DNA from 4 places in the Pseudomonas sp. LBUM1641 genome. Region 4 is predicted to be linked to each of the others. Evidence: predicted binding sites of a transcription regulator. Region 4 holds the regulator's gene; each other region holds the start of a gene.
The links. Region 4 encodes FliA, which starts transcription of late flagellar genes. Its sites were predicted from a motif close to CTAAAGTTTNNNNNNNNNNNGCCGNTAA; they were not measured.
Positions count from the first base shown of each region.

Region 1 (7,956 bases), 2.5 Mb from region 4:
CAGGAACGACACGCTGGCGTACAGCTCGCGGCGGAAGATCAGCGGGATGTCGTTGCAGAAGATGTCCCGCAGGATGCCGCCGAATACCCCGGTGATCACACCGCTGACCGACGCCACCAGCATGCCGTGGCCCATTTCCAGGGCGGTCATGCAACCGATCAGGGTAAAGGCCACGAGACCGACGGCGTCCAGCGCGAGGAACAGCGAGCGCAGGTGGCGCATCAGTGGGGCGATGAAGATTGTCACCAGAGCCGCGATGGAGGTCAGCACCAGGTATTCCGGGTGCTTGACCCAGGTCAGCGGGTAATGGCCGAGCAACACGTCACGCACCGAACCGCCGCCCAGTGCCGTCACGCAGGCGATCAGCACCACACCGAACCAATCCATGCCCCGCCGCCCGGCGGACAAGGCGCCGGTCATGGCTTCGGCGGTAATGGCGACGAGGTAGAGCATCAGCAGCATGGTGGCGATCCTTGCAAAGTTGTGGCGAGGGGGCTTGTCCCCCGTTGGGGTGCGAAGCAGCCCCTTTTAAAGGCAATAGAGTTTTCAGGTAGATCGGGATGTCAGATTTTAGGGCCGCTTCGCAGCCCAACGGGGGACAAGCCCCCTCGCCACAGACAAGCCCCTCGCCACAAAAGCCCGCTGGGCTCAGGTATTACCGCTTTAGAACTTGATGAAATGCTTGCGGTAATGCTGCAGCTCGGCAATCGACTCGCGAATATCGTCCAACGCCAGGTGGGTGCTGCCTTTATGGAAGCTGTCTTTGACTTCCGGCGCCCAGCGCGCTGCCAGTTCCTTCAAGGTCGACACGTCCAGGTTGCGGTAGTGGAAGTAGCTTTCCAGCGCTTTCATGTGGGTATAAAGAAAGCGGCGATCCTGGCAGATGCTGTTGCCGCAGATCGGCGACTTGCCCTTGGGCACCCACTTTTCCAGGAAGGCGATAGTTTCCGCTTCAGCCTCGGCCATGCTGACGCGGCTGTCACGCACGCGCTGGGTCAGGCCCGAGTTACCGTGGGTGCGGGTATTCCACTCATCCATGGTCGCCAGCACGGCGTCGCTGTGGTGAATGGCAATCACCGGACCTTCGGCCAAGGTGTTGAGGTTGCTGTCGGTGACAATGGTCGCCATCTCGATGATGACGTCGGTGTCAGGGTTCAGACCGGTCATTTCCAGATCGATCCAAATCAGGTTCTGTGGGTTTTGCATGTCGTGGTTCCTTGGCACCTTGGCGTAGCTGCGCAGTTTAGCAGGCAGGGCGTGCTAGACTCGCGACCGTTTTACCTAACCTTTGCATTATCGACACGGAACACCAATGGCCAAACGCCAGCTCAACCGTCGCCAAAACTGGCGCATCGAAAAGATTCAGGGCGAACGCGCTGCCCGCGCCGCCAAACGTGAGTCCTCCGCCGTGGAAGCGCTTGAGGGCGGCGACCTGGGCCCCGAGCAAACGGGGCTGGTGATCGCGCACTTCGGTGTGCAGGTCGAAGTCGAGGCCACAGAAGGCGACCACGCCGGCCAGGTATTCCGTTGCCACTTGCGCGCGAACCTGCCTGCGCTGGTGACCGGCGACCGGGTGGTATGGCGTGCCGGCAACCAGGGCATCGGCGTCATCGTCGCCCAGTTGCCGCGAACCACTGAACTGCGTCGCCCCGACAGCCGTGGCCAGCTCAAACCGGTGGCGGCCAACGTCGACATGATCGTCATCGTCTTCGCGCCACTGCCCGAGCCCCATGCCAACCTGATCGACCGCTACCTGGTAGCCGCCGAACACGCCGGCATTCGCCCGCTGTTGCTGCTGAACAAATTCGACCTGATCGACGAGCAGAACGCCCCGGCGCTCAACGCGCTGCTGGCGGTGTACCGCACCCTCGGCTACCCGGTGCTGGAAGTCTCGGCGCATCACGGCAATGGCATGGAACAATTGCAGACTGAACTGGATGGACGCATCAGCGTGTTCGTCGGCCAGTCGGGTGTGGGCAAGTCGTCCCTGGTCAACAGCCTGTTGCCGGAAGTCGAAACCCGTGTGGGTCCATTGTCGGAGCTGTCCGGCCAGGGCACCCACACCACCACCACTGCACGGCTGTTCCACTTCCCGGGCGGCGGTGAACTGATCGACTCCCCGGGCATTCGTGAATTCGGCCTGGGCCATGTGAGCCGTGCCGATGTTGAGGCGGGCTTTATCGAGTTCAACGACTTGATCGGCACCTGCCGCTTCCGCGACTGCAAACATGACCGCGAGCCGGGTTGCGCCCTGCTCAAGGCCCTGGAAGACGGCCGCGTGCAGCAGCAGCGAATGAACAGCTATCGCTCGATCATCGCCAGCTTGCCCGAGACCAGCTATTAACAGGTAGGAGCGAGCTTGCTCGCGAAAAGCGTGAGGGCGCCGCGTGCATTCAGAGAGCACGCGTCATCGTTAACGTCCATCGCGAGCAAGCTCGCTCCTACAGGATGTAGCAGATACAAAAAGGCCGCGATCATCGCGGCCTTTTTGTGTCCGGCTTACGAGCCAGTGGCTGGCTGAGTCGGGTCTTTCATTCCACCGTCATCAAACAGGTTCAGCTTCTGCCGCAGCTCATGGGCCGGCAACGGCTCCTGGTCGGGCGGCAGTGCGTTCGGGTCTGCCGGCACTTCGCCCGGCGCGCCTTCACCCTGGGTCGGTACCGGTGCCGTCGCAGGCGGTTCACCTTCAATCGCCCGCTGGGCCTTTTTGGTCAGCACGACGATATCGATGCGTCGGTTGATCGGGTTGAACGGATCCTTGGGATCAAACAGCTGCGAGGAAGCAAACCCCACCACCCGTGCCACTTGCGGGTCCGGATAGCTGCCGGCGACCAGTGCACGACGCGCGGCATTGGCCCGGTTGGCCGAGAGCTCCCAGTTACCGAAGTCGCCCTGCCCTGCATATGGCTTGGCGTCGGTGTGGCCACTGATACTGATCTTGTTCGGCACGGCCTTGATGGTGTCGGCCATGGCCAGCAGGATGTCTTCAAAGTACGGCTTCAACCGCGCGCTGCCAGAGTCGAACATCGGCCGGTTGGCGGCGTCCGTGATCTGGATGCGCAAGCCATCTGGCGTGATTTCGAAGGAAATCTGGTCCTTGAACTTCAGCAGTTGCGGGTTTTCCTCAACCTTGGTTTGCAGCTCTTGCAGCAACAGCTCGAGGCGTTCCTGCTCAACCTGATCAGCCATGGCCTCGACGGTATCGCGCTCGATCGGAATTTTTTCCTGGGGCGAGTCAGTCTTGATTTCAGGATTGATGGTGCGCTCGGGCGCCAGTTGCGGCGAACCACCGAGGTCGATCACAAAAGGCGTGCCGCTCTCGGAGAAACCGATGGGGTCCTTGAAGTAACCGGCGATGGCGATCTTCTGTTCCGGCGTGGCAGTGGACATCAGCCACAGCACCAGAAAGAACGCCATCATCGCCGTCGCAAAGTCGGCGAAGGCGATTTTCCAGGCGCCGCCATGGTGCCCCGCAGCGAAGCGCTTGACGCGCTTGATGATGATCGGCTGGTTGTTTTCCATGGCTTAGCGACCGCGAACCGCTTGTTCCAGCTCAGCGAAGCTTGGACGGTGCTTCGGATACAGGACCTTGCGCCCGAACTCCACCGCCAGCGAAGGCGGCATGCCGGAAGCCGAAGCCACCAGGCACGCCTTTATCGCTTCGTACAGATTCACTTCTTCCTTGGCATCGTGGGCCAGAGAAGTGGCCAGCGGGCCGAAGAATCCATAAGCCGCGAGAATACCGAAGAAGGTACCCACAAGTGCCGCACCCACGTGCATGCCGATGGCGGCCTGATCGCCTTCGCCGAGGGAGGCCATGGTCACCACGATCCCGAGAACCGCCGCAACAATACCGAAACCGGGCATGCCGTCGGCGATGCCGGTCACGGCGTGGGAAGGGTGTTCCAGCTCTTCCTTGAGGCTGAACAGTTCCATGTCGAACAGGCCTTCCAGCTCATGGGGCGCCATGTTGCCGGACGACATGATGCGCAGGTAATCGCAGATGTAGGCGGTCATGCGCTCGTCTTTGAGCACCGCCGGGTACTTGGCGAAAATCGGGCTCGCCGAAGCGTCCTCGATGTCGCCTTCGATGGCCATCATGCCTTCGCGGCGGCTCTTGTTGAGGATCTCGTAGATCAGCCCCAGCACTTCCAGGTAGAAGGTGTGGGAGAAGCGCGAGCTGAACATGCCCAGCGACTTCTTGATCACGTGCATGGTCATGTAGCCAGGGTTGGCTTGCAGGAATGCACCGAACGCCGCACCGCCGATAATCAGCACTTCGAAGGGCTGGATCAGCGCCGCAATCTTGCCGTGGGAAAGGACGTATCCGCCGAGCACGCTCGCGATGACGACGATGATGCCGATAATTTTAGCCATAGGGGATGAGTACTTGCGCCGTCGGGTTCAGGGTCATATTCGCAAGAGTTGAAAACTCTTGTTCTACTTATCGGCAAATCTGCGCCAGACTATAGCTCGTTATGGCGAAAAACCAGTTCGGCCCGTCCCGGGCGTGTTGACCGCAAGTGATGATCGCGCCCCAATCATGGCAAATGAAACGACAGTCCCACCTCAAAAACCCACGACGCTGGCCGCATGGATAAAGCGTCTGGACGATGTGCTCTTGCCTGTTCCGCAGGCGAGCCACGACCGGGTCTGCAAGGCCATCAGCGACAACCGCAATTCGTTGCGCGATATTGCGGAGCTGATGCAGAACAGCCCGGCACTGGTGCTCAGCGTGATGCGCGAGGCGAATAACCAGTCCCACGGCAGCCTGGCGGAACCGGCGGAAAACCTCGAAGTGGCGATCAATCGCCTCGGCCTCAAACGCACCGAGGAACTGCTGTCGCGCCTGCCTTCAGTGCCACTGAATGAAATCCCCGTGGCCCTGCGCCAGTTGCAGATGATCAGCCAGCACGCCTCGCAACAAGCCAGCGGGCTGTTCGCCAGCCGCCTGGCCCGGTTGTGGCAGGACATCCATTGGGGCAGCCTGCTGTTTCTTTCGCCGCTGTGGCCGATGGCGATTGCGTACCCCAAGCTGTTGGAAGAATGGGAGCTGCGGGTGATTCACAAGGGCGAATCGGCCCGCACAGTCGAACAGGAATTATTCGGCGTACGCCTGCTGGACCTGTGCCTGGGATTGACCGAGGCCTGGCGCCTGCCGATCTGGGTGTCCCAGGGTTATACGTTGCTGCTGACGGAACAGCGTTTGCTGGCCAAGGCGCTGCGCATCGCCCGCGAAGACGAGCCGTTGCGCCAACAGCAGTTGCTGGATGCCGACCCGAACCTGCGCCGCTGGCTGAATCAGCCGGCGAATACCGTGCTGTTGGCCAACGGCCTGGCGCTGGCGGCGCAGGAGTCGTGGACCTGCCCGCACACCCAACGCTGGCAATACCTGACCGCGCTTTACCTGCAACAACCGCTGGCCGAGGTGCAACAACAGTCTCACCAACACGCAGCGATCAGTGCCCGCAACACCCTTATGCGCGACCTGTGGCACCCGGCGCTGTCGTTGATCTGGCCCTGGGATGTGCAGCGTGTTCACCACGGGTTGCTGCCGGCACCGCCGCCCACCGCCGAATCCCTGGCGATCTGGCGCAAGCGCTGCACCGAATTGCTGGTAGAGCCGAGCCGCTTTGCCAACGCCATGCACCTGACCACCTGCGCCAAGGAAGCCCTCGTGGCCTGCGGCATGCAACGGGTGATGTTGCTGATGGCGGACAAAACCCTGAGCGCCTTGCGGGTGCATCAAGTCGACGGCCTGCCCAAGGACGCCGACCACCTGAGCCTCGACGCGACACAAAGTACCCTGCTGCAACGCCTGCTGGCCAAGTCCGCCCAGGTGCGCCTCAACCCCGACAATCACGCCCAGTTCTCGGCACTCCTGCCTGCGCAACTGCACCGCCTGTTCAAGGGCGAACATCTGCTGCTGCGCTCCGTAAGTTGCAATGGCCGGGTGGTGATGCTGATGGTGGCCGACCAGGGCGGCGGGCCGTTCTCGGAAACCACTGTGCAGGCCTTCGGCAAAACCGCCCAATGCATCGAAAAGGCCCTGCACAGCTTTACCAACCGCAGCGCCTGAAGCTTGCGCTACAATCGCCGTCCTTTAGCGCCCAACTTTTATGCCCAGGAGACCTCACATGCCTGACTTCTCTGGCTTGCCGCTGGTTATCGAGGCCAGTGACCTGCTCGGTCGCCTTGATGCCGAACACCTGATTCTGGTGGACCTCACCAGCGCCGCGCGTTACGCCGAAGGGCATATCCCCGGCGCACGCTTTGTCGACCCCAAGCGCACCCAACTGGGACAGGCGCCAGCGCCGGGCCTGCTGCCGGGCAAGGCTGATCTGGAAAAGCTGTTCGGCGAACTGGGCCACACCCCGGATGCCACCTACGTGGTGTACGACGACGAAGGCGGCGGCTGGGCCGGGCGATTCATCTGGATGCTCGACGTCATCGGCCACAAGAAATACCACTACCTCGACGGCGGCCTGCTGGCGTGGCTGGAAGAAAAACACCCCGTGTCCACCGACGTACCGGCCAGCGCCGGCGGCCCGGTCAGCCTGACGTTGCATGAAGAACCCACCGCCACCCGCGAGTACCTGCAAAGCCGCCTCGGCGCTGCCGACCTGGGCATCTGGGATGCTCGCGGCCCGCTGGAATACTCCGGGGAGAAAGTCCTCGCGGCCAAGGGTGGACACATCCCGGGCGCGGTGAACTTCGAATGGACCGCCGGCATGGACAAGGCCCGCCAACTGCGGATTCGCCGCGACATGCCGCAGATCCTCGAAGACCTCGGGCTGACCAAGGGCAAAGAAATCATCACCCACTGCCAGACTCACCACCGTTCTGGCTTCACCTACCTGGTGGCCAAGGCGCTCGGTTATCCGCGAGTCAAAGGTTATGCCGGCTCCTGGGGCGAATGGGGCAACCACCCCGACACCCCCGTTGAGATTTAAGGTTTAAGGACAGTTAATGAAAAAGCAGTTGTTCATCCTCAGCCAGTACTTGCTGCCCCACCACCTGCTGTCGCGTCTGGCCGGCTGCATTGCCGAATGCCGCGTGCGCTGGTTCAAGAATGCGTTCACCACCTGGTTCGCCAAGCGCTATCAAGTGGACATGTCCCAGGCCCTGGTTGAAGACGTGACCGCTTACGAGCACTTCAACGCCTTCTTCACCCGCGCCCTGAAAGACGGCGCACGCCCGCTGGATCAAACCCCAGGCGCGGTATTGAGCCCGGCCGATGGCGCCGTCAGCCAGTTGGGCCCGATTGAACATGGTCGGGTGTTCCAGGCCAAGGGCCACAGCTTCAGCGTGCTGGAATTGCTCGGTGGTGATTCGGCGGTGGCTGCGCCATTCATGGGCGGTGATTTCGCCACGGTCTACCTGTCGCCGAAGGACTACCACCGGGTGCACATGCCATTGGCCGGCACCCTGCGGGAAATGGTCTACATCCCTGGCCGCATCTTCTCGGTAAACCAGACCACCGCCGAAAACGTGCCGGAACTGTTTGCACGTAACGAGCGTGTTGCCTGCATTTTCGACACCGAACGTGGCCCGATGGCCGTGGTGCTGGTGGGTGCAATGATCGTGGCGTCGATTGAAACCGTATGGGCCGGCCTGGTAACGCCGCCGAAGCGCGAACTGAAAACCTTCCGCTACGACGAAGCTGCCCGCGGGCCGATCCATCTGGAAAAAGGCGCGGAGCTGGGACGCTTCAAGCTGGGTTCGACGGCAATCGTGCTGTTTGGGCCGGACCAGGTGACATGGTCGGCAGAAATGCGGGCGGGGACGCCGGTGCAGATGGGTCAGGGCATGGGTTTGCCAAAGGCTTGATCTGAAAATCACATGTGGGAGCACGCTCCCACATGTCTGTTTCTGGTGCTTACAACTGACCGTCGCGGTCGCGGAAGCCCAGCAGGTACAACACGCCATCCAGCCCCAAGGTTGAAATCGCCTGTT
Region 1 covers NZ_CP166815.1:613,606-621,561, reverse strand. The annotation lists gene ACA046_RS02770 (trimeric intracellular cation channel family protein) at 1-462, opposite strand, end outside; gene orn (oligoribonuclease) at 664-1,206, opposite strand; gene rsgA (small ribosomal subunit biogenesis GTPase RsgA) at 1,313-2,344, shown strand; gene motB (flagellar motor protein MotB) at 2,500-3,522, opposite strand; gene motA (flagellar motor stator protein MotA) at 3,526-4,377, opposite strand; gene ACA046_RS02745 (HDOD domain-containing protein) at 4,544-6,079, shown strand; gene ACA046_RS02740 (rhodanese-like domain-containing protein) at 6,138-6,953, shown strand; gene asd (archaetidylserine decarboxylase) at 6,970-7,830, shown strand; gene serB (phosphoserine phosphatase SerB) at 7,880-7,956, opposite strand, start outside.
Region 1: a site for FliA is predicted at 4,445-4,472, ahead of motA (flagellar motor stator protein MotA). Genes of this name have one in related genera too.

Region 2 (7,956 bases), 1.8 Mb from region 4:
GGGTTTACCCATGCGTGCATAACCTGGGCCAAAGTAGTGACAGCGGGTAAACGAAAAAACTCCGTACTCTGATCGCTTTTCAGGCGAGCAGAATACAGAGTTTAGGCGCCTCGAATCAGATTGATATCGAGGAACAGCAAAATTTACACAAGTCTTACGCTGCGGCGAACAACTGGTCGCTGATCAATACATGGGCGTCGCTGAGTGCCTTGGTGCGGGCCTCGTCACCGTAAGCCAGGCCGTGGGCACGGACGAACTCGATGTCGGTGATCCCGAGGAAACCCAACAACACGCTCAGATAGTCTTCGTGGGCTGCGCCAGTCGGCTGGCCCACATGCAAGCCGCCGGACGTGGAGACAATGATGACTTTCTTGCCGCCACACAGGCCTTCCGGGCCGGCTTCGGTGTAACGGAACGTCTGGCCGGCGACGGCAATGCGGTCGATCCAGGCTTTCAGTTGGGTCGGGATGGTGAAGTTGTACATTGGCGCAGCCAGCACTACGGCGTCTGCGGCCAGGAATTCGGCCAGGGTGGAAGCGCTCAGGTCAGCTTCGTGCTTTTGCACGGCATCGCGCAATTCGGCGGCGGTGCCCAGGGCGCCCAGGGTGACACCGGAGAAGTGACTGATGGCGTCAGCGGCCAAGTCACGATAAACCACTTCGACACCCGGCTCTGCTGCCTGCCAGGCTTTGACTACACCTGCGCTCAACTGACGGGAAACCGAGTTGTCGCCGAGGATGCTGGAATCGATATGCAATAGTTTCATGGTTCATCTCCAAGTAAGTATCGCCAAGGGCGACTGAATGGAAATAAGCCTACAGATGAAACCAATCGGCGATTAGTCGGGCAAAATGCGATTGTTCGTCCCACTTACAGGACAGTGCTTTTAGTGGGATGACACATAGATGGACGCAGTGGTCGGCGCCGGCAGCGCGTAGGTGCGCTTCATCCAGTCAATTTCTTCATGGGGCGTACGACCAAAAAACCGCTTGAACTCACGACTGAACTGCGAGGCGCTCTCGTACCCGACCTTGGCGCAGGCTGTGGCGGCAGTGATGTCGCTCCTGAGCATCAGCAATCGCGCCTGGTGCAGGCGCGTCGACTTCAGGTATTGCATGGGCGAAGTGTCAGTCACCGTACGAAAGTGCGCGTGAAAACTCGGCACACTCATCATCGCCTCCTTGGCCAGCTCCTCCACGTCCAGGCGTTGAGCATAACAAGCGTGAATCTTGCGAATCGCCCGGGCCACCTTGCCAAACTGGCCCTGGCGATTCAGCGCCGCGCGCATCGAACCGCCCTGCTCCCCGGTGATGATGCGGTAGTAGATTTCCCGCATAAGGGTCGGCCCAAGCACCTGCGCCTCCACCGGCACGCTCATCACTTCCAGAAATCGCAGCAACGACTCACTGAGCTTGTCGTCCATTGGCGAGGAGTACATGCCCTTGGGCCTCGCTTCGGGCTGCGGAGCCAACGCATCGAGTTCCAGCATCAGTTCGGCGGCCAGGTTGAAATCCAGGCGCAAATACACCGCGAGCATCGGCTCTGCTTCACTGGCCTCGGTTTCCATGGTGAACGGCACCGGCACCGACACCACCAGGTAGTGCTGGGCGTCGTAGACATAAATGTCTTCACCCAGGTAACCGCGCTTGCGGCCCTGGCACACGATCACAATACCCGGGTCGTAAAGCACCGGAATTCGCGTCAGCGGCCGGTTGGAACGCAGGAAACGCACGTCATCCAGGGGCGTCAGGTTGTAGCCCTCAACGGGCGCCAACTGTCCCATCAGCTCGATGATTCGGCGGGTACGCGGATGCTCAAGGCTCATTGGAATGCACTGGCCGGAAAAACCAAAAGGTAACCCGCCGGCACCTCACTGGCCAGCCAACACTACCCGCTCATCGAGAAGCCCTGCTTCCCCCCTGTAGGAGCGAGCTTGCTCGCGAAAAACGTCAACGATAACGCGGGCATCCTGAATGCACGCGCCGTACCGGTTTTTTTTGCGAGCAAGCTCGCTCCTACATTTTAGGGTGGATTTGCCTGCGCGGGACGCGGATAGTTCGTCCCATACACAGGACAATAGGCCCACCATGCAAGATCTGAATGACCTCTACTATTTCGCCAAAGTAGTGGAAGCCGGCGGTTTCGCCGCCGCCGGCCGGCTGCTGGGAATCCCCAAGTCGCGGCTGTCGCGGCGCATTGCCGAACTGGAAGAACGCCTCGGCGCCCGTTTGCTGCAACGCACCACCCGCCAACTGACCCTGACTGCCGTGGGTGAACGCTACCTGCGCCACTGCCAGGCGATGCTGCTGGAAGCAGAAATGGCCGACGAGGCGGTGGCCAGCATGTCCAGCGAGCCCCGTGGCCGGCTGCGGGTCAGCAGCCCGGTGGGCCTGGCTCACCAATTCCTGCAGACCGTGGTGGCGGAGTTTCTCACCGCCAACCCGCTGGTGCAGTTGGACATGACCCTGGTCAACCGCCGCGTCGACCTGGTGGCCGAAGGCATTGATGTGGCCTTGCGCGTGCGGGAACTGGGGGATGAAGACCCGTTGCTGGTGACCAAACGCCTGCGCCAGGCCCAGACGGCGATTGTCGCCAGCCCCGGCTTTGTGCGTGAGCGGCAGATCAACAGCTTGGAAGACCTCAAACAATTGCCGGTGCTGGGCGCCTTGGAAGCAGACCGCATGGTGCACTTCCGCATGCTGAGCCCGGAAGGCAACAGCCACGACCTGGTCATGGAAGCCCGTTTGGGCATCGACGATTTCCTGGTACGCAAGGCCTGCGCCCTCGCCGGCCTGGGGTTCACAGTGCTGCCGATGATGTATTGCGAGGAGGAATTGGCCAGCGGCCAGTTGGTGCAACTGCTGCCCGAATGGTCATTGCCCGGCGGCTGGTTGCAGGCGGTTTACCCACATCGGCGCGGCGTATTACCGGCCGTGCGCGCCTGGATCGACCACCTGGATAACGCCTTCAAAGGGTGTGGAGACCGTTTGCTATGAGAATGACCGAAGAACAAGTCGCCACGTTTTGCCTGGGCCTGCCCGGTGCGCGGGAAGACTACAAATGGGGCGGCGTGCGGGTGTTTTCGATTGCCGGCAACAAGATGTTTGCCCTGCAGAATCTGCGGGGTGACTCGCTGGCGTTCAAGGTCGACAAGGAGTTGTTCCTCGGGCATGTGGACCGCCCGGGCATCCATCCGGCGCCGTACCTGGCACGGGCGCAGTGGATCATCATGGAAACGCCCTACCCGCTGGGCGCTGAAGAACTGCGTGGCCTGTTGCAGCGTTCCCACCAATTGGTGGTGAGCAAGCTGCCCAAGCGCACGCAGGTCGGCTTGTTGCTAGAAAATCGAGAGTAGCGTGCCGCCGAGGAACAACTGGTCAATCCAGAACACCTGGTGCAGCAACACGATCAACCAGAAGCCCACCTGATAAGACACCTTGCGCGTCTTGTGGCGGAACACCTGCTGGGCAATCAACGCCCCCGGCCAACCACCTGCCAGCTCCAGCGCGTGCAGGACATTTTCCGGGGTGCGCCAACTGTTTTCACGGGCCTTGTGCTTGTCGCTCCAGTACAACAAGAACGCCACCACACTGACCCCGCCATAGGCCACCAGCGGGATCAGCGAAACCCCGCGGAACCCCAGCAACGCCGAACCAAACAGCGGCGCGGCGCACAACAGTACAAACACCAGCGCCTTCAAGCGCGGATGCTGGATGTTCATGGCTTGACGGCTGACCAGTCGATCCAGCCGAACTGCCAAGTGGCCAGGATCACCAGGCCGAAGGCGATCCGGTACCAGGCAAACGCCGCGTAGCTGTGGCTGGCGATGAACTTGAGCAGCGCCTTGACCGCGATCATCGCAAAGATGAACGAGGTGACGAACCCGATGGCAAACACCGGCAGGTCATCCGGCTGGAACAGGTGACGGTACTTGTAGCCCGAATACACCGCCGCGCCGACCATGGTCGGCATCGCCAGGAAGAACGAGAACTCGGTGGCGGTCTTGCGTGACAGGCCGAACAACAGGCCGCCAATGATGGTGGCACCGGAGCGCGAGGTACCCGGGATCATCGCCAGGCACTGGGCGAAGCCGACTTTGATGGCGTCCTTCCAGGTGATGTCGTCGACGGTTTCGGCGTGCACTTCATGTTGGCGACGCTCGGCCCACAACATGATGATGCCGCCCACTACCAATGCCGCCGCAACGGTGATCGGGTTGAACAGGTAGTGCTTGATCAGGTCGGCGAAAATCACCCCCAACACCACCGCCGGCAATACGGCGATGATCAGGTTGATGGTAAAACGCTGGGCATTGCGCTGGGTCGGCAAGCCGATCACCACATCCAGGATCTTGCGTCGAAACTCCCACACCACCGCCAGGATCGCGCCGAGCTGGATGATGATGTTGAACGCTTCAAAGCGCTCGCCACCGAAGTTGATCAGGTCGGCGACGATAATCTGGTGCCCGGTACTGGAGATCGGCAAAAACTCCGTCAACCCTTCTACAACGCCGAGTATCAGTGCCTGTACGGCGGTCCAAAGATCCATCGATTCCCCCAAAGGTCATGCCCACGGCATGCCTCGTTCATATTTTTTAGACGTTCACTAACGAAGAATGCGCTGCAAGCACAGTGCAAATAATCAAGGCCGAACTGCGAAAATTCCGTGAAAAATCAGGCAGGACTCAGGTTTTTTGATTCTGGGCCGAAAGCCTATCAGACAAGCCGGAAATGTCGAAGCAGCGCCCAAAATTATAAGAACACGGAGTGACAGGACCATGAACAGTTTGCGCAGTATGTCCATCAGCCGGCGTCTCTGGCTGATCCTGATTGTCGCCGTGCTGATGCTGCTAACCCTCGGCCTGCTTATGCTCAAGCAGATTCATGGCGACCTTTACCAGGCCAAGAGCGAGCAGACCCAGCGTGTGGTGCAAACCGCCAGCGGGATCCTGACTTATTATCACAGCCTCGAAACCAGCGGCGTCCTGACCCGTGAAGCGGCGCAGAAGCAAGCCTTGAGCGCAGTGCGCGGGCTGCGGTATGGGAAGGATGATTACTTCTGGATCAATGACCTCACGCCCGTGATGATCATGCACGCGGCCAACCCCAAGCTCGACGGCCAGAACCTGTCGGCGATCCGCGACCCGGACGGCTTTGCGGTGTTCAACGAGTTCGTGATCCTGGCCAAGGCCAAGGGCGCCGGGATGGTGAACTACCGTTGGCCCAAGCCCGGGGCCGATGCGCCGGTGGCCAAGACCTCCTATATACAGCTGTTCGAACCCTGGGGCTGGATCATCGGCTCCGGCGTGTATGTCGATGACGTGCAAGCCGAATTCCGCGGCCAGGTGTGGAAAGCCTCAATGGTCGGCCTGGTGATTGCCGTGATCATGGCCCTGCTGGTGGTGTTGATTGCCCGCAGCATCGTGCGCCCATTGCAGCAAGCAGTGAACGCCATGGCCAATATCGCCAGTGGCGAAAGCGACCTGACCCGCACCCTCGACACCCACGGCCAGGACGAGGTCACTCAACTGTCCCGGCACTTCAACAGTTTTACCGCCAAGTTGCGGCAGGTGGTCGGGCAGTTGCAGACCTGCGCCAATGCGTTGGGCCAGTCATCCAGCGAACTGGGCAGCAACGCCAGTGACGCCCATGACCGCAGCCAGCAGCAATCACAGCAGATGGAATTGGTCGCAACCGCGATCAACGAAGTCACCTATGGCGTACAGGACGTGGCCAAGAATGCCGAGCACGCTGCCAGCGAAATGCGCGATGCCCAAGTACAGGCCGAACAGGGCCAACTCAACATCGACGGCAGCCTGCAACGGATCGACCAGCTCTCCAGCACCATCAGCCAGGCGGTGGAGGTGATTCGTACGCTGTCGACTGAAAGCACGCAGATTGGCGGGGTACTGGAAGTGATCCGCTCCATCGCCGACCAGACCAACCTGCTGGCCCTCAACGCCGCCATCGAAGCAGCCCGCGCCGGGGAGCAAGGCCGTGGTTTCGCGGTAGTGGCCGACGAAGTACGGCTGCTGGCCCAGCGCACGCAAAAATCCACGGCTGAAATCCAGGCGATGATCGAGCGCCTGCAAGGCCATTCGGAAGCGGCGGTCAAGGTCATCAGCGACAGCCACCAGGCGTCGCAACTGACCATCGAACAAGCGGGTCAGGCCGGCGCGAGCCTCACCGCCATCGGCCAGGCTTTGCGTAATCTCAATGGTTTGAACGCTTCGATTGCCAGCGCCACGTTGCAGCAGGCGCATGTGGTGGAAGACATCAACCAGAACGTCACCCAGGCAGCCGGCTTGTCCCACAGCACGGCACTGGCGGCGCAGCAGTCCAGCGTCGCGAGTGCACACTTGAAAGGCCTGAGCGAACAACTCGACGGACTGCTACGCCAGTTCAAGGTCTAACCCAGATCTCTGCTGAAGGGGCTTCTGTGGCGAGGGGGCTTGTCCCCCGTTGGGCTGCGAAGCGGCCCCAAATCCTGCCACTCGGTTTTCCTGAAAAAACGCGTTTACCTTATCAGGGCTGCTGCGCAGCCCAACGGGGGACAAGCCCCCTCGCCACAGGGGAGCTCTACCCCGCGCCCACCACTCTGGTTACAATCACCGCCCTCTTCGACTCCCCCAAGGAACCACCATGTCCGGGCTTGAACTGTTTGCCGCCGCCCTGGGGGTGATCGCTGTCTGGTTGACGGTTAAACAGAACCCGTGGTGCTGGCCCATCGGCCTGGTGATGGTGCTGCTGTACACCTGGATCTTCTTCGATGTGAAGCTCTACTCCGACATGCTCCTGCAAGTCATCTACGCCGGCCTGCAACTCTACGGCTGGTGGCAGTGGACCCGCGCCGGCGAGGTCAGGCAAGGCCGCCAGGTCACCAGCCTGGGGCTGCAACCGATCCTGCAAGGGCTGGCCGTGGGCGCCCTGGGTAGCCTGTTGCTGGGGGCCGCCATGGCCCATTGGACCGACGCCGCACAACCCTGGCTGGACGCGGCCCTGACTGGCTTCAGCCTGGTGGCGCAGATGTGGATGGCGCAAAAACGCGTGCAGTGCTGGCCGTTGTGGATCATCGTGGATGTGATCTTCGTCGGCCTGTTCTTCTACAAAGGTCTGTACCTCACCGCCGCACTCTATGCCTTGTTCACCGTGATCGCCGTGCAAGGCTGGCGCGAATGGCGCGCCGACCCGGCGTTGCACGCATGAAAGTCGTGGTATTGGCCGGCCCGGAATCCAGCGGTAAAAGCTGGCTGGCCGCGCAATTGCAGGCGCATTTTGGCGGTGTGATGGTGGGCGAATACGTGCGCCATTTCATCGACCACCACCAGCGCGATACCACCCTCGCCGATATCCCCGACATCGCCCGTGGCCAACTGGCCTGGGAAGACGCCGCCCGCGCCCGGCAGCCAGACTTGCTGATCCTGGATACCAACCTGCTGACCAATAAGCTGTGGAGCCAGACCCTGTTTGGCGACTGCCCGACCTGGCTCGACAGCGAACTGCTGGCCCGCCACTACGACTTGCACCTGCTGCTGTCGCCGGAAGACGTGGAATGGACTGCCGACGGCCAGCGCTGCCAGCCGGAGTTTGCCGACCGCTTCGCATTCTTTCAGGCCAGCCTCGATTGGCTGGAGCAACAGCACCTGCCACTGCAGGTGATCCGGGGCAATTGGCAAGCGCGCAGGCAACAAGCATTTTCAGCGGTTGAGCACTTGCTCCCACAGCGCTGAAGACCGGTTATCGGGTCAACGCAGTTCTCCACCCAGGGCACAGGTCAATCCTTGAAAGGAGATTGGCCTATGAACATGCGCATTGTTGCCCGCTTGATCAACTTGCCCGAAGACCGTGGCGTTCGTGTTGAAACCGCCGCCCACAAGCTCCTGCTGGTGCGTTCGGGTAGTCAGGTGCGGGCCTATCAGGCGGAGTGTCCCCACGCCGGGGCGCCTTTGGAGCAAGG
Region 2 covers NZ_CP166815.1:3,439,062-3,447,017, reverse strand. The annotation lists gene ACA046_RS15755 (FMN-dependent NADH-azoreductase) at 155-766, opposite strand; gene ACA046_RS15750 (AraC family transcriptional regulator) at 887-1,825, opposite strand; gene ACA046_RS15745 (LysR substrate-binding domain-containing protein) at 2,088-2,996, shown strand; gene ACA046_RS15740 (MmcQ/YjbR family DNA-binding protein) at 2,993-3,355, shown strand; gene ACA046_RS15735 (DUF1294 domain-containing protein) at 3,338-3,721, opposite strand; gene ACA046_RS15730 (undecaprenyl-diphosphate phosphatase) at 3,718-4,548, opposite strand; gene ACA046_RS15725 (methyl-accepting chemotaxis protein) at 4,778-6,412, shown strand; gene pnuC (nicotinamide riboside transporter PnuC) at 6,642-7,205, shown strand; gene ACA046_RS15715 (AAA family ATPase) at 7,202-7,729, shown strand; gene ACA046_RS15710 (FAD-dependent oxidoreductase) at 7,799-7,956, shown strand, end outside.
Region 2: a site for FliA is predicted at 4,684-4,711, ahead of ACA046_RS15725 (methyl-accepting chemotaxis protein). Genes of this name have one in related genera too.

Region 3 (7,956 bases), 680 kb from region 4:
TCTATAACGACGGCGTGGCCAACGTAGCCTCGCTTGAGCTCGACAACTGCTACGACACCTTCAGCAGTGGCGGTAAATCCGCAATCAGATCCTGAACTGCCCCACCAACTGACCCAACCGCTGCCCCAGGTCCGCCAGGCTGCGGGAGGTCTGGGCACCCTGTTGGGTTTCATCCGCCACGCTGTCCACCGCCACCGCGATCTGATGCACGCTGCGGTTGATCTCTTCGGCCACGGCGGTTTGTTCTTCCGCCGCACTGGCGATTTGCGCGTTCATCGAGTTGATGGTGCCGATCAACTGCGCCATGGTGTCCAGGGACGCACCGGCTTCATTGGCCTTGGCCGAAGTGCCGTCGCCGGCGTCGCTGGAGCGGCGCATGGATTCCACGGCGGCTTCGGTGCCTTTTTGCAGACGGTCGATCATGCCCTGGATTTCCTGGGTGCTTTGCTGGGTGCGGCTGGCCAGAGCCCGTACTTCGTCGGCGACCACGGCAAAACCACGACCGGCCTCCCCTGCCCGCGCGGCTTCAATGGCGGCGTTGAGGGCGAGCAAGTTGGTCTGTTCGGCAATCGAGCGGATCACGCCAAGCACGCTGACAATCGACGACACGTCCTGCTGCAAGCTGTCCAGGGATGCGCCGCTGCTGCGGATGTCGTTCACCAGCGCATGAATCTGCGCGATGCTGCCGTCCACGACTTTTTTCGCAGCCTGGCCTTCGGCGTCAGTTTGCTGTGCCGCCACCGCTGCACCTTGAGCACTGCGCGCCACTTCGTGGGCAGCAGAAGACATTTCGTTGATCGCAGTAGCCACCTGGTCCGTCTCGTGACGCTGGCGCTCCATGGCTTTTTCCGAGCGATTGGCTTGCTCGGCGACCTGACTCACCAGGCCGGTAAGCTGGGAGGTCATTTCGGTAATCTGCCGCACCAGGCCGTGGATCTTGTCGACAAAGCGGTTGAACGAGCCGGCCAGCTCTCCCAGCTCGTCCTGGCTGGTGATGGCCAGGCGGCGGGTCAGATCACCCTCACCGGCAGCGATGTCGTCGAGGTTGATCTTCATCAGGTGCAGCGGCCGCAGGATGGTATTGGCCACCAGCATGCCCACGGCGGCGATCACCAGCAGCACCACCACGGCAATCCCGATGATACTCAGCAGCACGCCTTCCATGCGCTTCTCGACCTTGGCCTGAACCTCAGCGACCTGGGCATCGATACCGTCCAGGTTCACCGACGTACCGATCACCATGTCCCATTTGGGCAGGTATTCGGTATAGCCGAGCTTGGGCACCAGCTCGGTCTGGCCGGGCTGTGTCGAGCTGTATTGCAGGTAGTGGGTGCCGTCCTTGCCGACCTTCACCAGGTCGCGGTTGACGTAGACGCCATTCGGGTCGCGGTTGTCCTTGAAGCTTTTACCGACGCCGTCCGGGCTGTTGCCCTTGAACAGGCGAATGGTCTCGGAGTCGTAGCCGAAGAAATAACCGTCCTTGCCGTAGCTGGTGTTGGACAGCAGCTTGACCACCTGCGCCCGCGCCGCCGTGTCGCCCTGGGCGGCAGCGTCGTACAGCGGCTTGATGGTGGTCATGGCCACCTCGACGTAACCGCGCAAGGTGGTCTTGGCGGCGTCGAGCAGGTTCTGACGGGTTTCTTCAACCTCGTTACGGGCCTGCTCTCGAAGGATCCAGACCGTGGTCAGGCTGATGATCACGGCAAACAACAGTACGGGCAGAACAGCAAGGGACAGTACTTTGGCCTTTAGACTCAGACGCATGGCTCTTCTCTCTTAAGGGACAACTTGAGAGGTTAACGGCCAGTTACAATAAATCTGTAGGACAATCCCGTCAGAGCGTCATTGCCGCAAACCAGCCAAACGCCAGCAGCGGAAGGTTGTAGTGCAGGAAGGTTGGTACCACGGTGTCCCAGATATGGTGATGCTGGCCATCGATGTTCAAACCCGAAGTCGGGCCCAGGGTCGAGTCCGACGCCGGCGAGCCAGCATCGCCCAGCGCACCGGCGGTACCAACGATGCACACGATGGCCAGCGGGCTGAAGCCCAGCTGCACGCACAGCGGCACAAAGATCGCGGCGAGGATCGGCACCGTGGAAAACGACGAGCCGATGCCCATGGTCACCAACAATCCCACCAGCAGCATCAGCAGCGCGCCCACACCGCGGCTATGGCCGATAAACGCCGCCGACGCTTGCACCAGTGTCTGCACTTCGCCGGTGGCCTTGAGCACTTCGGCAAAGCCCGACGAGGCGATCATGATGAAGCCGATCATCGCCATCATCTTCATGCCTTCGGTGAACAGGTCATCGGTGTCGCGCCAGCGCACGATGCCCGACACCGAAAAGATCAGGAACCCGGCCAGGGCGCCGATGATCATCGAGTCCAGCCACAGCTGGATAATGAACGCCGCCGCAATCGCCAGGCCGGCCACCAGCAGGGTCAGCGGGTTGTACTGCACCGCCACCTGCTCGACGCGCTCGATTTTCTCCAGGTCGTACACGCGCTTCTTGCGGTAGCTGATAAACACCGCCACCAGCAGGCCGACCACCATGCCCAGCGCCGGGAGGCCCATGGCGTGGGTGACGTTGACGTGGCTGATGTCGACGCCGCTCTTGGCCACGTTGGCCAGCAGGATCTGATTCAGGAAGATATTGCCGAAGCCCACCGGCAGAAACATGTAGGGCGTGATCAGGCCGAAGGTCATGACACAGGCGATGAGGCGGCGATCCAGTTGCAACTTCGTCAGCACGTATAAAAGCGGTGGTACCAGCAGCGGGATAAACGCGATGTGGATCGGCAGGATGTTTTGCGAGGCAATCGCGACTACCCAGAGCAAGCCGATCAACAGCCATTTGACGTGACTGCCGCCCGTGGCTTCCTGGCGATCCACCAGCAGCAGGGCTTTATCGGCCAACGCATGGGCCAGCCCGGATTTGGCAATCGCCACGGCGAAAGCGCCGAGCAACGCGTAGGACAACGCTACCGTCGCACCGCCACCCAGCCCGCTGTTGAACGCCTTGAGCGTTGCGTCGATGCCCAGGCCGCCGGTCAGTCCACCCACCAGGGCGCCGACAATGATCGCGATCACCACATGCACGCGGGACAGGCTGAGCACCAGCATCGTGCCGACCGCGGCGATTACTGCATTAATCATCGTTACCTCAAGACAGAAAAAACTAAAAAAAGCACACACCTGCCCGGGCTGCTGTCGGGAACGGCTGCCGCAAACCAGGTTTTAAAGGAGTTTTATTAGAGGGCGCGCACTTTGCAGCAGGTCGGCGGGCATGTCAAAGAACGGCGTCGCAAACGAGTTTAAATTGATCGTTTGAATAAAGAAAAATCCTGGGCGGCCGATACAGGCAGATCGTCTCTGTCGTATCGAAAGGTTAAGGAAGGCTCCATGTCGCTCAGACAGCTGTCCATTCAATGGAAAATCACCCTGCTGGCCGGACTTTGCCTGCTGGGCATCGTGACCTTGCTGGTAGGTCTCTCGCTGTACCGCATGGCGCAGAGCTCCGACCTGGTGAAGGCTTCCAGCATGGAAATGCTCGACGAAGCCGCCCAGGCACGCATTGAAGCCCAGGGTGAAGTCCAGGCATTGGGCATTCGCCAGCAGTTCATGGACGCCTATCAATACGGCCACGGTTTTTCCCGCCAGGTGCTGTTCCTGCGCGAACAGGCCGAGAAACGCTTCCTGGATGCCTTCGACCTGCGCGAAGACCTGACGCGCCAGGTCAAGGCCGCGCTGCAAGCCAATCCGGAACTACTGGGCTTGTCCTTGGTGTTCGAGGCCAACGCACTGGATGGCAAGGACGAGCTGTTCGCCAACCAGCAAGAGCTGGGCAGCAACGACAAAGGCCGTTTTGCGCTGTACTGGTCGCAGCCGACTGCGGGCAAGCTGACGTCAATGTCGCTGCCCGAAAGCGACATGTCCGACACCAGCGTCGGACCCAGCGGCGAAAAAGCCAACGCTTGGTTCACCTGCCCGCGCACCACACTCAAGCCGTGCGTGATCGAACCCTATTTCTATGTGATCGACGGGCAAAAGGTGCTGATGACCAGCATCGTTTTCCCGCTGATGGTCAACGGCAAAGTCATCGCCTCGCTGTCGGTGGACATCAACCTCAACAGTCTGCAAGCGGTCAGCCAGGGCGCGAGCCAGAAACTCTATGACGGCCAGACCAGCGTCAGCATCATCAGCCCGGTGGGCCTGCTGGCTGGCTACAGCCCGGACGCCGGCAAACTCGCCCAGCGCCTGGACGCCGTCGACACGGCCAACGGCGCGCAGTTGATCAGTTCACTTTCCACCAGCACCCAGACTCGCAGCGTGCGCACCGACCATCAACTCAAGGTGCTCGCGCCGTTCCAGCCGATCCCCGATGGCAAGCCGTGGGGCGTTCTGCTGGATGTACCGGAAAAAGTCCTGATCGCCCCGGCTGAAGCCCTGAAGTCCAAACTGGATGCCGACAACGCCAAAGGCACCCTTCTGGAACTGGGCCTGGGCCTGCTGGCCGCCATAGTCGGCCTGTTGCTGGTGTGGCTGATGGCCCGCAGCGTGACGCGGCCGATCCTCGGCGTGGCGCGCATGCTGGAAGACATTGCCAGTGGCGAGGGCGACCTGACCCGGCGGCTGGCCTACGACAAGCACGACGAACTCGGCGAGTTGGCCGGCTGGTTCAACCGCTTCCTCGACAAGCTGCAGCCGATCATTGCCCAGGTCAAACGCTCGGTGCAGGACGCCCGTGGCACCGCTGACCAGTCGGCCGCCATCGCCACTGAAACCAGCGCCGGCATGGAACAGCAATACCGCCAGGTCGACCAGGTGGCCACCGCCTCCCACGAGATGAGCGCCACCGCCCAGGACGTTGCCCGCAGTGCAGCACAAGCCGCCCAGGCCGCCCGCGATGCGGATCAGGCCACGCGTGAAGGTTTGACCGTGATCGACCGCACCACCACCAGCATCGGCCATTTGGCCGCAGACATGAGCACCGCGATGACCCAGGTGGAAGGCCTGGCCGCCAACAGCGAGAAGATCGGTTCGGTACTGGAAGTGATTCGTGCGATTGCCGAGCAGACCAACCTGCTGGCGCTGAACGCCGCCATCGAAGCTGCCCGTGCGGGTGAAGCCGGTCGTGGTTTTGCGGTGGTCGCCGACGAAGTGCGCAATCTGGCGCGGCGTACCCAGGAGTCGGTTGAAGAAACCCGCCTGGTGATCGAGCAACTGCAAAGCGGTACCCAGGAAGTGGTCGGTTCCATGAGCAACAGCCATCGCCAGGCCCAGGGCAGCGTCGAACAAGTGGGCCAGGCCGTGACCGCCTTGCGCCAGATCGGCGATGCGGTGACGGTGATCAGCGACATGAACCTGCAAATCGCCAGCGCCGCCGAAGAGCAAAGCGCGGTGGCCGAGGAGATCAACAACAACGTGGCGACAATTCGCGATGTGACGGAGTCGTTGTCCGAGCAGGCGAATGAATCGGCGCGGGTCAGCCAGGCTTTGAACAGCTTGGCGAATCAGCAGCAGGGCCTGATGGATCAGTTCAGGGTTTGATGAGGTGCGGGATACTCCGGCAATAAGCCCGAGTATCCGCAGCTGTCGAGCCTTGGCGAGGCTGCGTTGGTTTTCAATGGCGGCGTGGCAGGTCGATAACTACCTTTAACCCGCCCAGCTCGCTCTCCTGCAACAGAAGCACCCCGCCCCATACCTCAACAATATCCCGCACGATCCCCAGCCCAAGGCCGTGGCCGTCAATCTGCTCATCCAGCCGCGTGCCTCGGCTGAACACCTGGTCGCGCTGGCTCTCGGGAATCCCCGGCCCGTCATCTTCCACCACCAGCCGAAAGCCTTCCGGGGTTTCGCTGATGCTCAACACAATCTCCGCGTCCGCCCATTTACAGGCGTTGTCCAGCAGGTTGCCCAACAACTCCAGCAAGTCTTCGCGGTCCCACGGCAACTGCAAACCAGGCGGTACGCGGTAACTCAAATCCAGGTGTTCGCCATGGATCATGTTCAGGGTTGCCAGCAAGCCCGGCAATTCGCCATCGCAGTCAAACAGGGCACCGGGCAGCGTCTCGCCGGCCAGGCGCGCACGATTGAGTTCGCGATTAAGCCGTTGTTGCACCTGCTCCAGCTGTTCGCGCAGCAGCTTGCTCAGTTGCGGATGGTCCTTGAGCTGCTCACTGGATGCCACGCTCAGCAACACCGCCAACGGGGTTTTCAACGCATGGCCAAGATTGCCCAGGGCATTGCGCGAACGTTTGAGGCTGTCTTCGGTGTGGGCCAGCAAGTGGTTGATCTGCGCCACCAGCGGTTCCAGCTCTACCGGCACCTGGGTGTCCAGTTGCGAGCGCTGACCTTGCTGCAGTTGCGCGATCTGGTTGCGCGCGGTCTCCAGCGGGCGCAAGGCGCGGCGCACGGTGACCCGTTGCAGGAGCAGGATCAGCAACAGCGCCGCCAACCCCAGCACCAGGCCGATCTGGCGCATCAGGCGAAAGCTTTCTCTGACCGGGGTGTAGTCCTGGGCCACGCTGATGGAAATCGATTGGCCAAAACGCTTGTAGTCCGAACGCAGTACCAGCAACTGCTGGCCTTCCGGCCCCAATTGCAGGTTGCCCTTGAGCCCGGCTTGGGGCAGTTGTGGCAGTTCCTGGTCCCATAACGAGCGGGAACGCCAATGGGTGTCGGCAAAATCGATACGGAAATAGTGCCCGGAAAACGGCCGTTGATAGGCGGGAGACAACCGCTGTTCATCCAGTTGCACGCCCATAGGCCCGCGCACCAACGCCACCAGCAGGTTTTCGCTGTCGTTGCGCAAGCCCGATTCCAGGTAGCGTTGCAGGCCCATTTCGAACAGCCACAGGCTGGTCTGCGCCAGCACCAGGCCGACGATCACCATCACGCTGATCAGCCCAAGGCTCAGGCGCCGCTGGATCGACTTCATGCAGGGCTGGCGCCGAAACGGTAACCCTGGCCGCGCCGGGTCTCGATCACGCTACGGCCCAACTTGCGGCGCAAGTGATTGACATGGACCTCAAGCACATTGGAGTCACGCTCAGTCTCGCCATCATATAAATGTTCGGCCAAATGGCTTTTCGAAAGGATTTGCTCGGGGTGCAACATGAAATAACGCAACAGCCGAAACTCGGCGGCTGTCAGTTGGATCTCCTCGCCATCGCGCATCACACACTGGCGGCCCTCATCCAGGTGCAAGCCGGCAGCCTGCAAGGTGGGCTGATTGGCTTGGCCGTGGGAACGGCGCAGCAAGGCCTGAACACGCAGGTGCAGCTCTTCGGGGTGAAAGGGTTTGCTCAGGTAATCGTCGGCGCCCGCCTTGAGCCCTTCGATGCGCTCGGCCCACGAGTCACGAGCGGTGAGGATCAATACCGGCGTGGCCAGGCCGGCGGCACGCCACTGCGTCAACACTTCAAGCCCGGGCAAACCCGGCAGGCCGAGGTCAAGAATGATCAGGTCGTAGGGTTCGCTGCGCCCCTGATATACCGCGTCGCGCCCGTCCGCCAGCCAGTCCACGGCATAGCCCTGGCGATTGAGCCCGGCCATCAGCTCATCGGCCAGGGGAACGTGGTCTTCCACCAGAAGCAGGCGCATCAGTCGTCTTCCTTGTCTTTGAGCAGTTGACCGGTGTTGGCGTCGAGTTCGATCTCGCGCACCACGCCTTCCACCGTCAACAGTTCGATTTCATAGATAAAGCGCACAGGGCGATCCTTGTGCTCTTCAAGCTCTGCATCCAGCAACTTGGCGCCCGGGTAGCGCTCGAAAGCCGGGCCCAGCAGATGCTCAAGCGGCGCGATCACGCCCTTCTGGCGCAGGCGCAGTGCTTCATCCTGGCCCAGGTCCCGAGCGGCCAGGCCTGAGCAAAATGCCAGGAGCACCAGCGCCACTTGAACGCTGGTGCGTAGATTTACCTTCATTACGTATCCTGATGATCCTTGAGGACG
Region 3 covers NZ_CP166815.1:4,550,772-4,558,727, forward strand. The annotation lists gene ctpM (methyl-accepting chemotaxis protein CtpM) at 85-1,764, opposite strand; gene ACA046_RS21065 (Na+/H+ antiporter family protein) at 1,835-3,154, opposite strand; gene ACA046_RS21070 (methyl-accepting chemotaxis protein) at 3,404-5,551, shown strand; gene ACA046_RS21075 (sensor histidine kinase) at 5,625-6,941, opposite strand; gene ACA046_RS21080 (response regulator transcription factor) at 6,938-7,606, opposite strand; gene ACA046_RS21085 (PepSY domain-containing protein) at 7,606-7,929, opposite strand; gene ACA046_RS21090 (PepSY domain-containing protein) at 7,929-7,956, opposite strand, start outside.
Region 3: a site for FliA is predicted at 3,333-3,360, ahead of ACA046_RS21070 (methyl-accepting chemotaxis protein). Genes of this name have one in related genera too.

Region 4 (7,956 bases):
GCTGCCCGCGAGGCCGATCTGCTCCCTCAAGCAAAAGTTGGAAGGCTTCTTGCAATACCGCCTCCAGGACGCCTCCCGGCGTCAAAAGTTTGCTTCAAGGAAACGAGGAATACCGGTGGATCGTTCTCAAATGCTCAACACGGCACGTGGCACCCTGACTGACCTCTCGCGAGGCAATCTGGGTGTGCCGTTGTTGTTGCTGGTGATGCTGGCAATGATGATGTTGCCAATGCCGCCGTTCCTGCTGGACGTGTTCTTCACTTTCAACATCGCGCTGTCCGTGGTCGTGCTGCTGGTGTGCGTGTACGCTCTGCGACCGCTGGATTTCGCGGTATTCCCGACGATTCTGCTGATCGCCACGCTGCTGCGGCTGGCGCTTAACGTGGCCTCTACCCGGGTGGTGATGCTCCACGGCCAGGACGGCCACGCCGCCGCAGGCAAGGTGATCCAGGCCTTCGGTGAGGTGGTGATCGGCGGTAACTACGTGGTCGGTATCGTCGTTTTCGCGATCTTGATGATCATCAACTTCGTGGTAGTGACCAAGGGCGCCGGGCGGATTTCCGAGGTGAGCGCGCGTTTCACCCTCGACGCGATGCCCGGCAAACAGATGGCCATCGACGCCGACCTCAACGCCGGCCTGATCGACCAGAACCAGGCCAAATCCCGCCGTCTTGAAGTCGCCCAGGAAGCCGAGTTCTACGGTTCCATGGACGGTGCCAGCAAATTCGTGCGCGGTGACGCCATCGCCGGCCTGCTGATTCTGTTTATCAACCTGATCGGCGGCATGGCAGTCGGCATCTTCCAGCACGGCATGACCTTCGGCGACGCCGGCAAGGTTTACGCCCTGCTGACCATCGGTGACGGTTTAGTGGCGCAATTGCCATCACTGTTGTTATCTACAGCAGCGGCGATCATGGTGACCCGTGCTTCGGGCTCCGAAGACATGGGCAAGCAGATCAGCCGGCAGATGTTTGCCTCGCCCAAGGCATTGGCCGTGGCGGCTGGCATCATGGCGATCATGGGCATCGTCCCGGGTATGCCGCATTTCTCCTTCTTGAGCATGGCGGCGCTGGCGGCAGGCGGTGCGTATCTGTTCTGGAAAAAGCAAAACAACATCAAAGTGATTGCCCAACAGGAAGTCGCACGCCAGCAGGAACTGCTGCCGTCACCGGCCCGGGCCCAGGAAACCAAGGAGTTGGGCTGGGACGACGTGACCCCGATCGACATGATCGGCCTGGAAGTCGGCTACCGCCTGATTCCCCTGGTGGATCGCAACCAGGGCGGCCAATTGCTGGCGCGGATCAAGGGCGTGCGCAAGAAGCTGTCCCAGGACCTGGGCTTCCTGATGCCCACCGTGCACATCCGCGACAACCTCGACCTGGCCCCCAGCGCCTACCGCCTGACCTTGATGGGGGTGATCCTGGCCGAAGCCGAGATCTACCCGGACCGCGAACTGGCGATCAACCCGGGCCAGGTGTTCGGTACGCTCAACGGCATTACCGCCAAAGATCCGGCTTTTGGCCTGGAAGCGGTCTGGATCGAAATCAGCCAGCGCAGCCAGGCGCAGTCGCTCGGCTATACCGTGGTCGACGCCAGCACCGTGGTCGCGACGCACCTCAACCAGATTCTGTACAAGCATTCCCACGAGCTGATTGGCCACGAAGAAGTCCAGCAACTCTTGCAATTGCTGGCCAAAGCCTCGCCAAAGCTCGCCGAAGAACTGGTGCCGGGCGTGCTGTCTACCTCGCAACTGCTCAAGGTGCTGCAGGCGCTGTTGGCCGAACAGGTGCCGGTACGGGACATTCGCAGTATTGCCGAAGCTATCGCCAACAACGCCGCCAAGAGTCAAGATACTGCCGCCCTGGTGGCCGCAGTGCGCGTCGGATTGTCGCGTGCAATCGTCCAAAGCATTGTAGGGCTTGACTCTGAGCTGCCTGTGATCACCTTGGAACCAAGGTTGGAACAAATATTGCTCAATAGTATTCAGAAGGCTGGGCAGGGCGCTGATGAAGGCGTGTTGCTGGAGCCAAGCATGGCTGAGAAACTGCAGCGTTCGTTGATTGAGGCCGCGCAGCGCCAGGAAATGGAAGGCCATCCGGTGATCCTGCTGGTGGCTGGCCCCGTCCGGGCGATGTTGTCGCGGTTTGGACGCCTGGCTATACCGAATTTGCATGTATTGGCTTACCAGGAAATTCCTGACAATAAGCAAGTGACTATCGTCGCGACAGTAGGGCCCAACGGCTGAGGTAGTGGGATATGCAAGTGAAGCGTTTTTTCGCCGCCGATATGCGTCAGGCCATGAAACTGGTACGTGATGAGCTGGGCGCCGACGCTGCGATTATCGGTAACCGTCGTATTGCCGGCGGTGTCGAGCTGACGGCTGCCCTCGATTACAAACCCTCGGCCCTGGCGCCGCGTGTGCCGAACATGGAACTGGAAGACGAGCTGCGCAAGACCGCTTCGCGCATTGTCTCGGCCCAGGCTGAATTGAGCATGCGTGGCGACAGCGACGCCTCCACCAATCGCCAGCTGTTTGCCGGGTTGCCGCTGACGGCGTCCGAGCCTCTGGTAGAACCGACTTTTGTTGAGCCGCCGCGTCCTGCTGCGCCCGCCCCGGCGGCAGCGGTAGACCAGCGAGTGTTCGACTCGATGCGTTTCGAACTCAACGGCCTGCGTGAACTGCTGGAAGTGCAATTGGGCTCGCTGGCCTGGAACCAGTTGCAGGGCAGCCAGCCGCAACAGGCCAACCTGTGGCGTCGCCTGCAACGCATCGGTCTGTCCGGCCCGTTGTCCCGCGACCTGCTACAGCTGACCACGCAAATTGAAGAACCTCGCCAGGCCTGGCGCATGCTCCTGGCCCACCTGGCGCGGATGATCGTCACCCCGGAAATCGAACCCCTGGAAGAAGGCGGCGTGATTGCCATGGTCGGCCCTGCCGGCATGGGCAAGACCACCACCCTGGCCAAGCTGGCCGCACGTTACGTGCTCAAGTACGGCGCACAGAACATCGCGCTGGTGAGCATGGACAGCTACCGCATTGGCGCCCAGGAACAGCTCAAGACCCTGGGCCGCATTCTCAATGTGCCGGTGACCCACGTCGACCCGGGCCAGTCCCTGGCCAACGCCCTCGATCCACTGCTGCGCAAGCGCGTGGTGCTGATCGACACCGCCGGCCTGCAAGCCAGCGACCCGGCCCTGCGCATGCAGCTGGAAAGCCTGGCCGGGCGCGGGATCAAATCCAGAAACTACTTGGTACTTGCTACCACCAGCCAGAAGCAGGTATTGACCGCCGCCTATCACAGCTACAAGCGCTGTGGGCTGGCGGGCTGCATCCTGACTAAACTGGATGAGACGGCGAGCCTGGGCGAAGTGTTGAGCCTGGCCATCAGTCATGAATTACCGGTTGCTTACCTGACCGACGGGCCGCGGATTCCGGATGATTTGCATCTGCCGCGCCGTCATCAGTTGGTCAGCCGGGCTGTCAGCGTGCAAATGCAGGAAGAACCCAGTGAGGAAGCGATGGCTGACATGTTTGCTGACCTCTACCACAGCCCGAACAAACGTGTCGGCTGAGGCAACATGGCCTTTAATTTACAAATGACAGTGCAAAGTATCTACATCGATGGTCTGCCAGCAGTTCGCGCGGCCAAGTCATGTAGCCTGCGTCTAAGCAAGACAAGGTAAAGAAATAAAATGGGCAGCATGCATCCCGTACAGGTGATCGCGGTGACCGGCGGCAAAGGTGGCGTCGGAAAAACTAACGTGTCAGTGAATTTGTCCCTGGCCCTGGCAGAGCTTGGCCGTCGCGTCATGCTGCTGGATGCTGACCTGGGTCTGGCGAACGTTGACGTTCTGCTGGGACTGACGCCCAAACATACCCTGGCCGATGTCATCGAAGGCCGCTGTGAGCTGCGCGACGTACTGTTGCAAGGCCCCGGCGGGATTCGCATCGTGCCGGCCGCGTCCGGCACCCAGAGCATGGTGCACCTGAGCCCGGCGCAGCATGCCGGCCTGATTCAGGCGTTCAGCGACATTGGCGACAACCTCGACGTGCTGGTGATCGACACCGCCGCCGGGATCGGCGAGTCCGTGGTCAGCTTCGTGCGCGCAGCCCAGGAAGTGTTGCTGGTGGTGTGCGACGAACCGACCTCGATCACCGACGCCTACGCGCTGATCAAACTGCTCAACCGCGACTACGGCATGAACCGCTTCCGCGTGCTGGCCAACATGGCCCAAAGCCCCCAGGAAGGCCGGAATCTGTTCGCCAAGTTGACCAAGGTCACAGATCGCTTCCTCGATGTCGCCTTACAATACGTTGGCGCAGTTCCCTACGACGAATGCGTACGCAAGGCCGTGCAAAAGCAGCGTGCGGTCTATGAAGCGTTCCCTCGTTCGAAGTGCGCATTGGCGTTCAAGGCTATTGCCCAGAAGGTCGATACCTGGCCGTTGCCCGCCAACCCGCGTGGGCATCTGGAGTTTTTCGTCGAGCGATTGGTGCATCAGACGAGCGCAGGACCGGTGCTATGACAGCCAGCGGCTACAACCTTTACAAGAAGTCGGCACGTGACAGTCAAGTCGAATTGATCGAGCGCTATGCGCCCCTGGTCAAGCGCATTGCCTATCACTTGCTGGCGCGCCTGCCCGCCAGTGTCCAGGTCGAAGACTTGATCCAGGCCGGGATGATCGGCTTGCTCGAAGTGTCGACCAAATACGACGCGAGCAAGGGCGCAAGTTTCGAGACATACGCGGGTATTCGTATCCGTGGGGCCATGCTCGATGAAGTGCGTAAAGGTGATTGGGCGCCGCGTTCGGTACACCGCAATACGCGCATGGTAAGTGACGCAATTCGCTCAATTGAAGCAAAAACCGGTCGCGACGCTAAAGATCATGAAGTTGCGGCCGAACTCCAATTGAGTCTCGACGATTACTACGGGATTTTGAACGATACCTTGGGCAGCCGCCTGTTCAGTTTCGACGACCTTTTGCAGGACGGCGAACATGAAGGGCTGCACGAGGACGGCGCGAGTGCTCATCTCGAACCGTCACGCGATCTGGAAGATGAACGCTTCCAGACTGCGCTGGCGGACGCGATTGCCAATTTGCCGGAGCGTGAGCGACTGGTGTTGGCGCTGTACTACGACGAAGAGCTGAACCTCAAGGAAATCGGTGAGGTCCTGGGAGTCAGCGAATCGCGAGTCAGCCAGTTACACAGCCAGTGCGCGGCCCGCTTGCGGGGGCGTTTGGGAGAGTGGCGAGCGCGCTGACAGGCAGTGTGGGGACACTGCGAACGATACCGTCCGGGCGCTGCGCCCGGACGGGCTTGGCCCGTGGTGCGCCCCCGGTAGTCCTTTTTGTGTAACGCCTGTTGATTGATATGGCGCGCCCAGGTGCTGGGCGCGTTTAAGACTGCTTGGAGGTCGAATTGGACAAGAACATGAAAATCCTCATCGTTGATGACTTCTCAACGATGCGGCGGATCATAAAAAACCTGTTGCGTGACCTTGGGTTCACTAACACGGTCGAGGCGGATGACGGCATTACGGCGATTCCGATCCTCAACAGCGGGAGCATTGACTTTCTGGTAACGGACTGGAACATGCCGGGCATGACCGGTATCGATCTGCTGCGCCACGTGCGCGCGGATGAAAAACTGCGCAGCCTGCCTGTGCTGATGGTGACCGCTGAAGCCAAGCGTGAACAGATCATCGAAGCCGCCCAAGCCGGGGTTAACGGCTACGTGGTCAAGCCATTCACTGCACTGGCCTTGAAAGAGAAGATCGAAAAGATCTTCGAACGCATCGGTCATTGATGCTGCCACGGGGGAGCTATGGAGCATAAAGAATCATCGCAGGCCGACTTCGAGTCGACCCTGAAAAAACATGCCCACCAACTCGTCGAAAGCCTAGAAAAAGGCCAGTTCGGTGACGCGGTGCAGTTAATCCATGAGCTCAACCAGACCCGTGACCGCGGCCTGTACCAGGAAGTGGGCAAGCTCACCCGTGAGTTGCACAGTGCGATTGTCAATTTTCAGATTGACCCGCACATGCCCCAGGCCGAAGAAATCTCGCAGATCACGGATGCCACCGAACGCCTGTCCTATGTGGTCAGGCTGACTGAGGCGGCGGCCAACCGCACCATGGACCTGGTGGAAAACGCCACGCCTCTGGTCAACGGTATGGCCAGTGAAGCCAAGGCCCTGAGCACTGACTGGGGCCGGTTCATGCGTCGGGAAGTGGGCGCTGAAGAGTTTCGTGAGCTGGCGCGTCGGGTTGAAGGCTTTTTGTCCCGCAGCGAGCAGGAAAACCGCACGGTTTCCAGCAACCTCAATGACATTCTGCTGGCCCAGGACTACCAGGACCTCACCGGTCAGGTGATCAAGCGCGTGACCCAACTGGTCACCGAAGTGGAAAGCAACCTGCTCAAACTGGTGTTGATGGCGGGTCAAGTTGACCGGTTTGCCGGCATCGAACATGACCGCGAAGCGATCCTTTCTGAAAAAGATCCACAAAAACACCTCGCCAAGGGTGAAGGTCCGCAGATTCATGCCGATAAACGTGAAGACGTTGTATCCGGGCAAGACGACGTAGACGATTTGCTGTCCAGTTTAGGCTTCTAAGGAGCACACCCATGAGCTTCGGCGCCGATGAAGAAATCCTTCAGGATTTCCTTGTAGAGGCCGGCGAAATTTTAGAGCAACTGTCCGAACAACTGGTCGAGCTGGAAAGCCGACCGGATGATGCGAACCTGCTCAATGCAATTTTTCGCGGTTTTCACACTGTAAAAGGGGGCGCCGGCTTCCTCCAGCTCCACGAGCTGGTGGAGTGCTGTCACATCGCCGAGAACGTGTTCGACATCCTGCGCAAGGGTGAGCGGCACGTCGACTCGGAACTGATGGACGTGATCCTGGAAGCGCTGGACGCGGTCAACGGCATGTTCAGTGAAGTGCGCGAACGTGCACCGATCACGGCCGCCACCCCGGAACTGCTGGCCGCCCTGGCGCGCCTGGCAGAACCTGCGGCCAATGCGCCGGTGGTCGAGGCGGTGGCTGAGCCTGTCGCCGAGCCTGCGGGCGACGTGACCGACAGCGAATTCGAACAACTGCTGGACTCGCTGAACGCCGTCAAGGCCGAAGCCGAAGCTCCGGCGGCCAGTGCGCCGGCCATGGTGCCGACCACCGAAGACATTACCGACGCCGAGTTCGAGTCATTGCTCGACCAGTTGCACGGCAAGGGCCAGTTTGCCCCGGACGCGGTGGCCGCAGCGCCAGCGCCAGCGGAAGCAGCGGCGCCTGCCAGCAACGAAATCACCGATGACGAATTTGAAGCGTTGCTGGACCAGTTGCATGGCAAAGGCTCGTTTGCTGCCGATGCACTGCCGGAAGTTGCTGCAGCAGTCGCTGCACCTGCCGCACCCGCCGCTGCTGCTGCCGCTGCACCGGCTGCCGATGGACTGATCTCCGATCACGAATTCGAAGCCCTGCTGGATGAACTGCATGGCAAGGGCAAGTTCACCGAAGTGGCCGGCGCTGCTGCACCGGCTGCTACAGCGGCCACTGCGGTTGCAACGCCGGCTCCGGTGGCTGCCAAGGCCGCTGCACCGGTGGCTGCAAAACCTGCACCGGCGCCCGCGCCCGCGCGTGCCGCTGCTGCTCCGGCCGCAGACAAGCAACCAGCCAGTGAAGCCGAAACCACCGTGCGGGTTGATACCGCGCGCCTGGACGACATCATGAACATGGTCGGCGAACTGGTGCTGGTGCGTAACCGCCTGGTGCGCCTGGGCCTGAACAGCGGCGATGAGGCCATGCAAAAGGCCGTGTCGAACCTCGACGTGGTCACCGCCGACCTGCAAACCGCTGTCATGAAGACCCGGATGCAGCCGATCAAGAAAGTCTTCGGCCGCTTCCCGCGTCTGGTTCGCGACCTGGCACGCCAGCTCAAGAAAGAGATCAACCTGGAA
Region 4 covers NZ_CP166815.1:5,225,981-5,233,936, reverse strand. The annotation lists gene flhA (flagellar biosynthesis protein FlhA) at 131-2,245, shown strand; gene flhF (flagellar biosynthesis GTPase FlhF) at 2,257-3,573, shown strand; gene fleN (flagellar synthesis regulator FleN) at 3,694-4,527, shown strand; gene fliA (RNA polymerase sigma factor FliA) at 4,524-5,264, shown strand; gene ACA046_RS23900 (chemotaxis response regulator CheY) at 5,435-5,809, shown strand; gene ACA046_RS23895 (protein phosphatase CheZ) at 5,828-6,616, shown strand; gene ACA046_RS23890 (chemotaxis protein CheA) at 6,628-7,956, shown strand, end outside.